3 regions of the Streptomyces sp. NPDC101237 genome follow, and region 3 is predicted to be linked to each of the others. Evidence: riboswitches for the same ligand, from Rfam matches in the RefSeq annotation. Region 3 holds a riboswitch; each other region holds the start of a gene.
What was found. A riboswitch is a leader RNA that binds a small molecule or an ion and turns the genes downstream of it on or off. The one in region 3 is predicted to bind cyclic di-AMP.
Positions count from the first base shown of each region.

Region 1 (2,255 bases), on a different contig from region 3:
CGGGTCATGTCCGCCTGGGTGACCGACAGTCCGAACCACCAGCTCAACGGCCGGGTCAGCAGCCTGCGCTTCCGCTTCGTCAGCTCCATGGCGGGCGCTCTCGGTGTCGGCGGCGACCTCTCGCGGTGGACCGAGGAGGAGCTGGCGGAGGCGGCCCGCTGGGTGGAGCTCTACAAGGACATCCGGCCCCTGGTGCAGCGCGGCGACCAGTTCCGGCTGCGGCCGCCGGCCGGCGGGCTCAGCGCGGTGCAGTACACCCTCGGCGACGAGACCGTGGTGCTCGCCTGGCTCCAGGCCCAGAGCTACGGCGAGCCGATGCCCGCCCTGCGGCTCCAGGGGCTCGACCCGGAGGCGTCGTACGAAGACCGGGACACGGGCGAAATACTCCGCGGGGCCGTGCTGTTGCACCACGGGTTGCGCACGGAACTGCGCGGCGACCTGGATGCGACGGTTGTCCGGCTCCGTCGCATCTGAGCCATATGTCCGAAGTAGTGTTTTCATTCCGACTAGTTCTGGAATAAGCGGACGTGGTGGGACGTGCGTGAGGAGCGTCATATCCGTGACCGTCCGTCGCGCGTCATGCTCACGTAATTCCGGTGCCTTTCCGGGTGATTGACGGTCGGGGCGGGACGGGAATTCACGGAGAGTGACCGGGAATTCCCGTAACGGATCACGTGAAACCAGGACGGACGGAACCGGGCTCTTGTTCGTGTGCGTCCTGCTCGCTTACGTTCACCACGCATCCGGACGGAACGCCGAATCCTGCCGCCGACCGGAGTCCCCACACACACTCACCCGTGCCCGGCAGGAGCGGGGGACCCACCAGGTATGACCGCCTGTTCCGGTTCCCGGGACGGCTAGGGGTGTAGCCACGTCTTCCCGCGTGGCCGGGCAGCTCCAGCCCGAACCCGACAGCTCACCTCGCAGGCGCCGGAGAGGAATGTGTCATGCCCGCGAAGGGTAAGCACCGCCGTCCCAAGTCCCAGCGCCTCACGCGCTCGATGGCCGTCGCCGGAACCGGCGGCGCCGCGCTGGCCCTGCCGCTCATGGGGGCCACCGGCGCCCACGCGGCCACCACGCAGACCGTTTCCGAAAAGGCCACGCAGTCGATTCCGACCGTCGCGAAGACGGTCGCGCGGAAAGCCGCCGACCGTAATTCAGGCACCGGGAATTCCACGCACCGCGTCTACACCGTGGTGTCCGGCGACTGCCTCTCGAAGATCGCCTCCGAGCACGACGTGCCCGGCGGCTGGCAGCGGCTCTACGCCGACAACCGGCAGGCGGTCGGCGGCGACCCCTCGCTGATCCACCCCGGTCTCGAGCTCGCGCTCGGCGGCCGGCACGCCGCGGCCGACCGCCCTGACCGGGACTCCCGGCCCGAGACGCCGGCGCCCTCGCGGTCCCACGCCCCCTCGGCGCCGTCCTCGGACCCGGCGGCCTCCTCGGACGCGTCGACGACGGCCGTCTCCGGCTTCACCCTCCCGGTGACCGGCGGCACCCTCGGCACCCGCTACCACGTCGCCGGCAGCATGTGGTCCAGCGGCTACCACACCGGTGTCGACTTCGTCGTCCCGACCGGCACCCCGGTCAAGGCCGTCGGCGAGGGCACGGTCGTGACGGCCGGCTGGGGCGGCGCCTACGGCAACCAGGTCGTCATCAGGCTCGCCGACGGCTACTACGCGCAGTACGGCCACCTCTCGGCGCTCTCCGTCTCGCCCGGCCAGACCGTGACCGCCGGTCAGCGGATCGGCCTCTCCGGCGCCACCGGCAACGTCACCGGCCCGCACCTGCACTTCGAGATACGGACCACCCCGGACTACGGTTCCGACCTCGACCCGGTCGGCTACCTCCGCTCGAAGGGCGTGACCGTCGGCTGACCCGTCGACACCTCCCGTGCGCCACGCACTCCGAAGGCCGGACCCCGATCCCCGGGTCCGGCCTTCGGGCGATCGACGCGTCAACGCGCCTGATCAGGGGCTTATTCCTGGATTGGCCGACTATTTACAAGTGTCTTATATCACCGGCAGTCAACCCCTTATTACGGTCGCGTAGGTCACAGCCCGAGGTGAATCATGGTCCGACGTGGCAGACGATTCGAAGAGTGACAAGGCATCAGTGATCGGGTCGTACGTGGCGGTGGGGGACAGCTTCACCGAGGGCGTCGGCGACCCCGGCCCCGACGGGGCCTTCGTCGGCTGGGCGGACCGGTTCGCGGTCCTGCTGTCGGACCGGCGGCCCGAGGGCGACTTCGACTA
Region 1 is NZ_JBIWNY010000048.1:7,397-9,651, forward strand. Features, by position in the region: gene ACIRQ9_RS38910 (alpha-galactosidase) at 1-474, shown strand, start outside; cyclic di-AMP (ydaO/yuaA leader) riboswitch at 783-945, shown strand; gene ACIRQ9_RS38915 (peptidoglycan DD-metalloendopeptidase family protein) at 948-1,877, shown strand; gene ACIRQ9_RS38920 (SGNH/GDSL hydrolase family protein) at 2,116-2,255, shown strand, end outside.
Region 1: linked by a shared signal. The riboswitch ahead of ACIRQ9_RS38915 (peptidoglycan DD-metalloendopeptidase family protein) and the one ahead of ACIRQ9_RS29800 (M23 family metallopeptidase) in region 3 are both predicted to bind cyclic di-AMP.

Region 2 (2,255 bases), on a different contig from region 3:
AGGGCGCCCAGGTGTACGACGCCGGCGCGCACCGGCTGCTCTGGTCGGTGACCCTGGACCGGGACCTGGCGGAGACCGCCCTGGGCAAGATCGAGGCCGAGGTCGGTCAGGTCTACGCGGCGGTCGACCAGGACGGCGTGGACGGGCTCACGCTCATCGAGCCGGGCTACCGGATGCCCCACCCCGCGCTGCCCGCGCTGCGGGTCGGCCGGCGCGACGACCTGTGGTGCGCGCCCATCAGCAAGGTGCTGCTGCGCCACCACACCCTGTCCGACGACGAACTGGCGGCGACCGCCCGCGCGGTGGTCGGGTCGCTGGCGACGGTCACCATGTCGGGACCGGGGACGGTCGAGCTGCAGCCGTGCGGGGTGACCAAGGCGACCGGCCTCGCGCTGGCCGCCGACCGGCTCGGGCTGAGCCCGGAGCGGGCGGTCGCCTTCGGGGACATGCCCAACGACGTCCCGATGTTCGACTGGGCGGCCCACGGGGTGGCGATGGCCGACGCCCATCCCGAACTCAAGACGGTGGCCGACGAGATCACCTCGTCGAACGAGGACGACGGCGTGGCCGTCGTCCTCGAACGACTTTTCGGCTGACGGCGGCGGTCAGTACGCGCCGGTCAGTACGCGCCGTGCACGTTGTCGATCGAGCCGTACCGCGCGGCGGCGTAGTTGCAGGCGGCGGTGATGTTCGCGACCGGGTCGTAGACGTCGAACGACGTGCCGTCCACGTGGTAGGTCTTGAACGTCGGGTCGATCACCTGGAGCAGGCCCTTGGACGGGATGCCCTTGGCGGCGTTGGAGTCCCAGAGGTTGATGGCACTCGGGTTGCCCGAGGACTCGCGCATCACGTTGCGGTAGATGCCGTCGTAGGTGCCCGGGATCTTCTTTTCGGCCATGATCGCGAGGGACTCGCGGATCCAGCCGTCGAGGTTGTTCGGGTACCCGGCGAGCGTCGTGGAGGCCGACGAAGCCGTCGTGGCGGTGGACGTGGCGGCGGAGGCGGCGCTCGCCCCGATGAGCGGAAGGGCGAGAACGGCCGCGCCGGTCGCCGCGACGGTGAGCCTGCGAAGGACGGAGTTGCGGCGGGTACGGCGGTGCTGGGCGACAACGGACATGGTGACGTTCCTCTCCGTCGCCTGCGAGGTGAGCTGTCGGGTTCGGGCCCGGGGAGTGCCCGGCCGCACCGCCCTGAGGCGGAGCGACTTCACCCCTAGCCGTTCCGGTACGACGTTCTTCGATGACGTCCGTCGCCCGGTCCGGCGGCTTACCTGGTTCCCCCGCTCCTGCCGTGCGAATGAACTCGTCAATGGGTCACGACGGGCGGCGGCAGGATTCGGCGTCCGCCCGGTGAGCCGGAACGTATGCGAGAGCACATGTCCGAAACAAGCGCCTGATGCCCACAAAACCTCTATTGACCTTGATCTGAGTATTATGGGGTACTTGATCCTTTGCGGTTGCCAAGCCTCAACTCCCGTGCGGCGCAAGGGAAGAAAGGGTCACCTCACCGCATGTGTGGCACCCAGGGCCACGTGACTCACTTCACGAAGAGGCAATTGCGGCGAATCGGACAATAGGGATTCATTGCATGAGCTTTTCCGGGTGTCGACGGAATAGCGGGACGCCGCGATTTGTAGGCATTGCCCCGATGGAGGCGGGTGGAGTGGCGGGCGTCACAGGTAATTCCGAGAATTGTCCGAATTGTTCTTATTCGGAATGAGAGGCCGCGCAGTGGGGTCTGCCGGCATCGACGAGCGGCGGCAGGGGTACCTCCGGTCCGGGGCACCGCGTGCCTCCGGTTCGCGACAAGATCCGGTACTTCCTGTTAAGTCATGAGATGTCAGGTCGTATCGGCTGATCAAAAACATACCGGTCGTGATCCGATAGCGCCCGGGGTGTAACGGTGGGCGCCCTCGGTGATCGAAACCTGACCGGATACGCTGACTTGAGTGATGGCAGCGACCTATCGACAAACCGTGTAAGCGCCAGTGGACACCAGCAGACAGGAGACCCCTCGTGACCGTCGGGCCGTTCGGGCTGAGCGTGCGGGACCAGGCTCTGGAAGCCGATGTCCAGGCCGGATTGACGGCTGTCGAGGAGGGCTTGCTAGAAGCCACCAAGAGTGAGGTCCCGTTCATCACGGAGGCCGCGCAGCATCTGGTGCGGGCCGGCGGGAAGCGGTTCCGGCCCCTGCTGGTGATGCTGGCCGCGCAGTTCGGCGACCCGTACGCGCCCGGCGTCGTGCCGTCGGCGGTG
Region 2 is NZ_JBIWNY010000002.1:171,928-174,182, forward strand. Features, by position in the region: gene ACIRQ9_RS03705 (HAD family hydrolase) at 1-596, shown strand, start outside; gene ACIRQ9_RS03710 (transglycosylase SLT domain-containing protein) at 620-1,117, opposite strand; cyclic di-AMP (ydaO/yuaA leader) riboswitch at 1,123-1,318, opposite strand; gene ACIRQ9_RS03715 (polyprenyl synthetase family protein) at 2,016-2,255, shown strand, end outside.
Region 2: linked by a shared signal. The riboswitch ahead of ACIRQ9_RS03710 (transglycosylase SLT domain-containing protein) and the one ahead of ACIRQ9_RS29800 (M23 family metallopeptidase) in region 3 are both predicted to bind cyclic di-AMP.

Region 3 (2,255 bases):
GAGCGGCTGGTCCGCAACCGCCTCGACGAGATCCCGCACGAGCTGGCCAACCCCAGCCGCCGGGCCGCCAAGCAGCTCTACAAGGAGCTGTTCCCGGCGACCGCGCGGATGTCCCGGCCGCGCCAGGGCACCGAGGACACCGTCGAGAAGATCGACGCGGCCGCCGTACGCGGCTTCTACGACCGGTATGTACGGCCCGCCACGGCCACCGCGGTCGTCGTCGGCGACCTGACCGGCATCGACCTGGACGACCTGCTCGGTGAGACCCTGGGCGCCTGGAGCGGCTCCACGGCCCAGCCCCGCCCGGTGCCCGCGGTCAGCGCCGACGACACCGGCCGCGTCGTCATCGTGGACCGGCCCGGCGCCGTCCAGACGCAGTTGCTCATCGGCCGCGTCGGCGCCGACCGGCACGACCGGGTCTGGCCCGCCCAGGTGCTCGGCACCTACTGCCTCGGCGGCACCCTCACCTCCCGCCTGGACCGCGTCCTGCGCGAGGAGAAGGGCTACACCTACGGCGTCCGCGCCTTCGGCCAGGTGCTGCGGTCGGCTCCCGACGGCAGCGGTGCCTCGATGCTCGCCATCAGCGGCTCCGTGGACACCCCGAACACCGGCCCGGCGCTCCAGGACCTGTGGACGGTGCTGCGCACCCTCGCCTCCGGGGGCCTCACGGACGCCGAGCGGGACGTCGCCGTGCAGAACCTGGTCGGCGTGGCGCCGCTCAAGTACGAGACGGCCGCGGCCGTCGCCGGCACCCTGGCCGACCAGGTCGAGCAGCACCTGCCCGACGACTTCCAGGCCACGCTCTACCGGCAACTGGCCGCCACCGGCACCGTGGAGGCCACCGCGGCCGTCGTGAACGCCTTCCCGGTCGACCACCTGGTGACCGTCCTGGTCGGCGACGCGGCGCAGATCAAGGAGCCCGTCGAGGCCCTCGGCATCGGCGAAGTGACGGTCGTCGCCGCCGAGTAGCGGCACGCGCGTCCGGAGCCCTGGTGACCCACCGGTCACCAGGGCTCTGAAATGTCCGGATTGATGCGGAGGTTGCCTGTCTGCCCTGTGGGATACGCGACAAAAACCCTGATCCGTTTGAGGATTGCCAGAACGCCCTCGTACGTTCTTCCGGGCTGTCCGCCGACACTGCGCCGCGCCCGCGGCACCGGACAGTCATCGCCGAGTCCCCGTACGGCGCGAGCCAGGGGAGCCGGGGACCCACGCAGTCCCTGGGGTGAATCGGGCGCCCGCGCGAGCCGCGAGGGGGCCCGTAGGAGACCTTCCTGCTCCGAACCCGTCAGCTAACCCGGTAGGCGAGAGGGAAGGAAAGGACCAGCCTCTACATGGCGTTCATGTGCGCCTCCGGGAAGCACCGTCGTCCCGGCCGGGTGAAGCGCACCACCGCGCAGGCCGCCGGTATCGCGGCCCTCACCACCACGGGTGTCATCGGCACCGTCTCGGCGGCCCCGGCGCTCGCCGCGGAGAACTCCGTCGAGCAGACCGGCCTCACCCCGGTGATCACGATCAGCGACTCGGTCGCCGACCGGATCGACGCCCAGGCGGCCGCGCAGACGGCCGCCGCCGAGCGCAAGGCGGCCGAGGAGGCCGCGCGCGAGAAGGCCGCGGCCAGGGCCGAGAAGGAGCGCGAGGCGAAGGCGCGCGCGGCACGGGAGGCCGAGCGCAAGCGTCTCAACGCCTTCGTCGTGCCGGTCGCCGACTCGTACGTCTCCACCGGCTACAAGACCGGCGGCTCGCTCTGGTCCTCCGGCTCCCACACCGGCATCGACTTCCACGCCGCCTCCGGCACCGAGGTGCACGCGGTCGGCACCGGCACGGTGGTCTCCACCGGCTGGGGCGGCTCGTACGGCAACCAGATCGTCATCAGGATGGCCGACGGCATGTACACCCAGTACGGTCATCTGTCGTCGATCGGCGTCTCGGTGGGCCAGAAGGTCACCCCGGGCGAGCGGATAGGCCTCTCCGGCGCGACCGGCAACGTCACCGGCCCCCACCTCCACTTCGAGGCCCGGACGACCCCGGAGTACGGCTCGGACGTCGACCCGGTCGCCTACCTCCGCAAGCACGGTGTGAACGTCTGACGCGTTCCGACGAGAGTCTCCGAAGCCCCGGCCGCCGAGCCGGGGCTTTCGTCGTTTTCGCGGGCCCGCTGTCCAAAAAATATGCATGGATTCAGGGCCGCCGTCGGAAATTCCCGCTCATTGCAATAGAGTCACGGAACGGACGCCACTCGACGGCGTTTCACG
Region 3 is NZ_JBIWNY010000023.1:24,888-27,142, reverse strand. Features, by position in the region: gene ACIRQ9_RS29805 (M16 family metallopeptidase) at 1-969, shown strand, start outside; cyclic di-AMP (ydaO/yuaA leader) riboswitch at 1,159-1,322, shown strand; gene ACIRQ9_RS29800 (M23 family metallopeptidase) at 1,335-2,090, shown strand.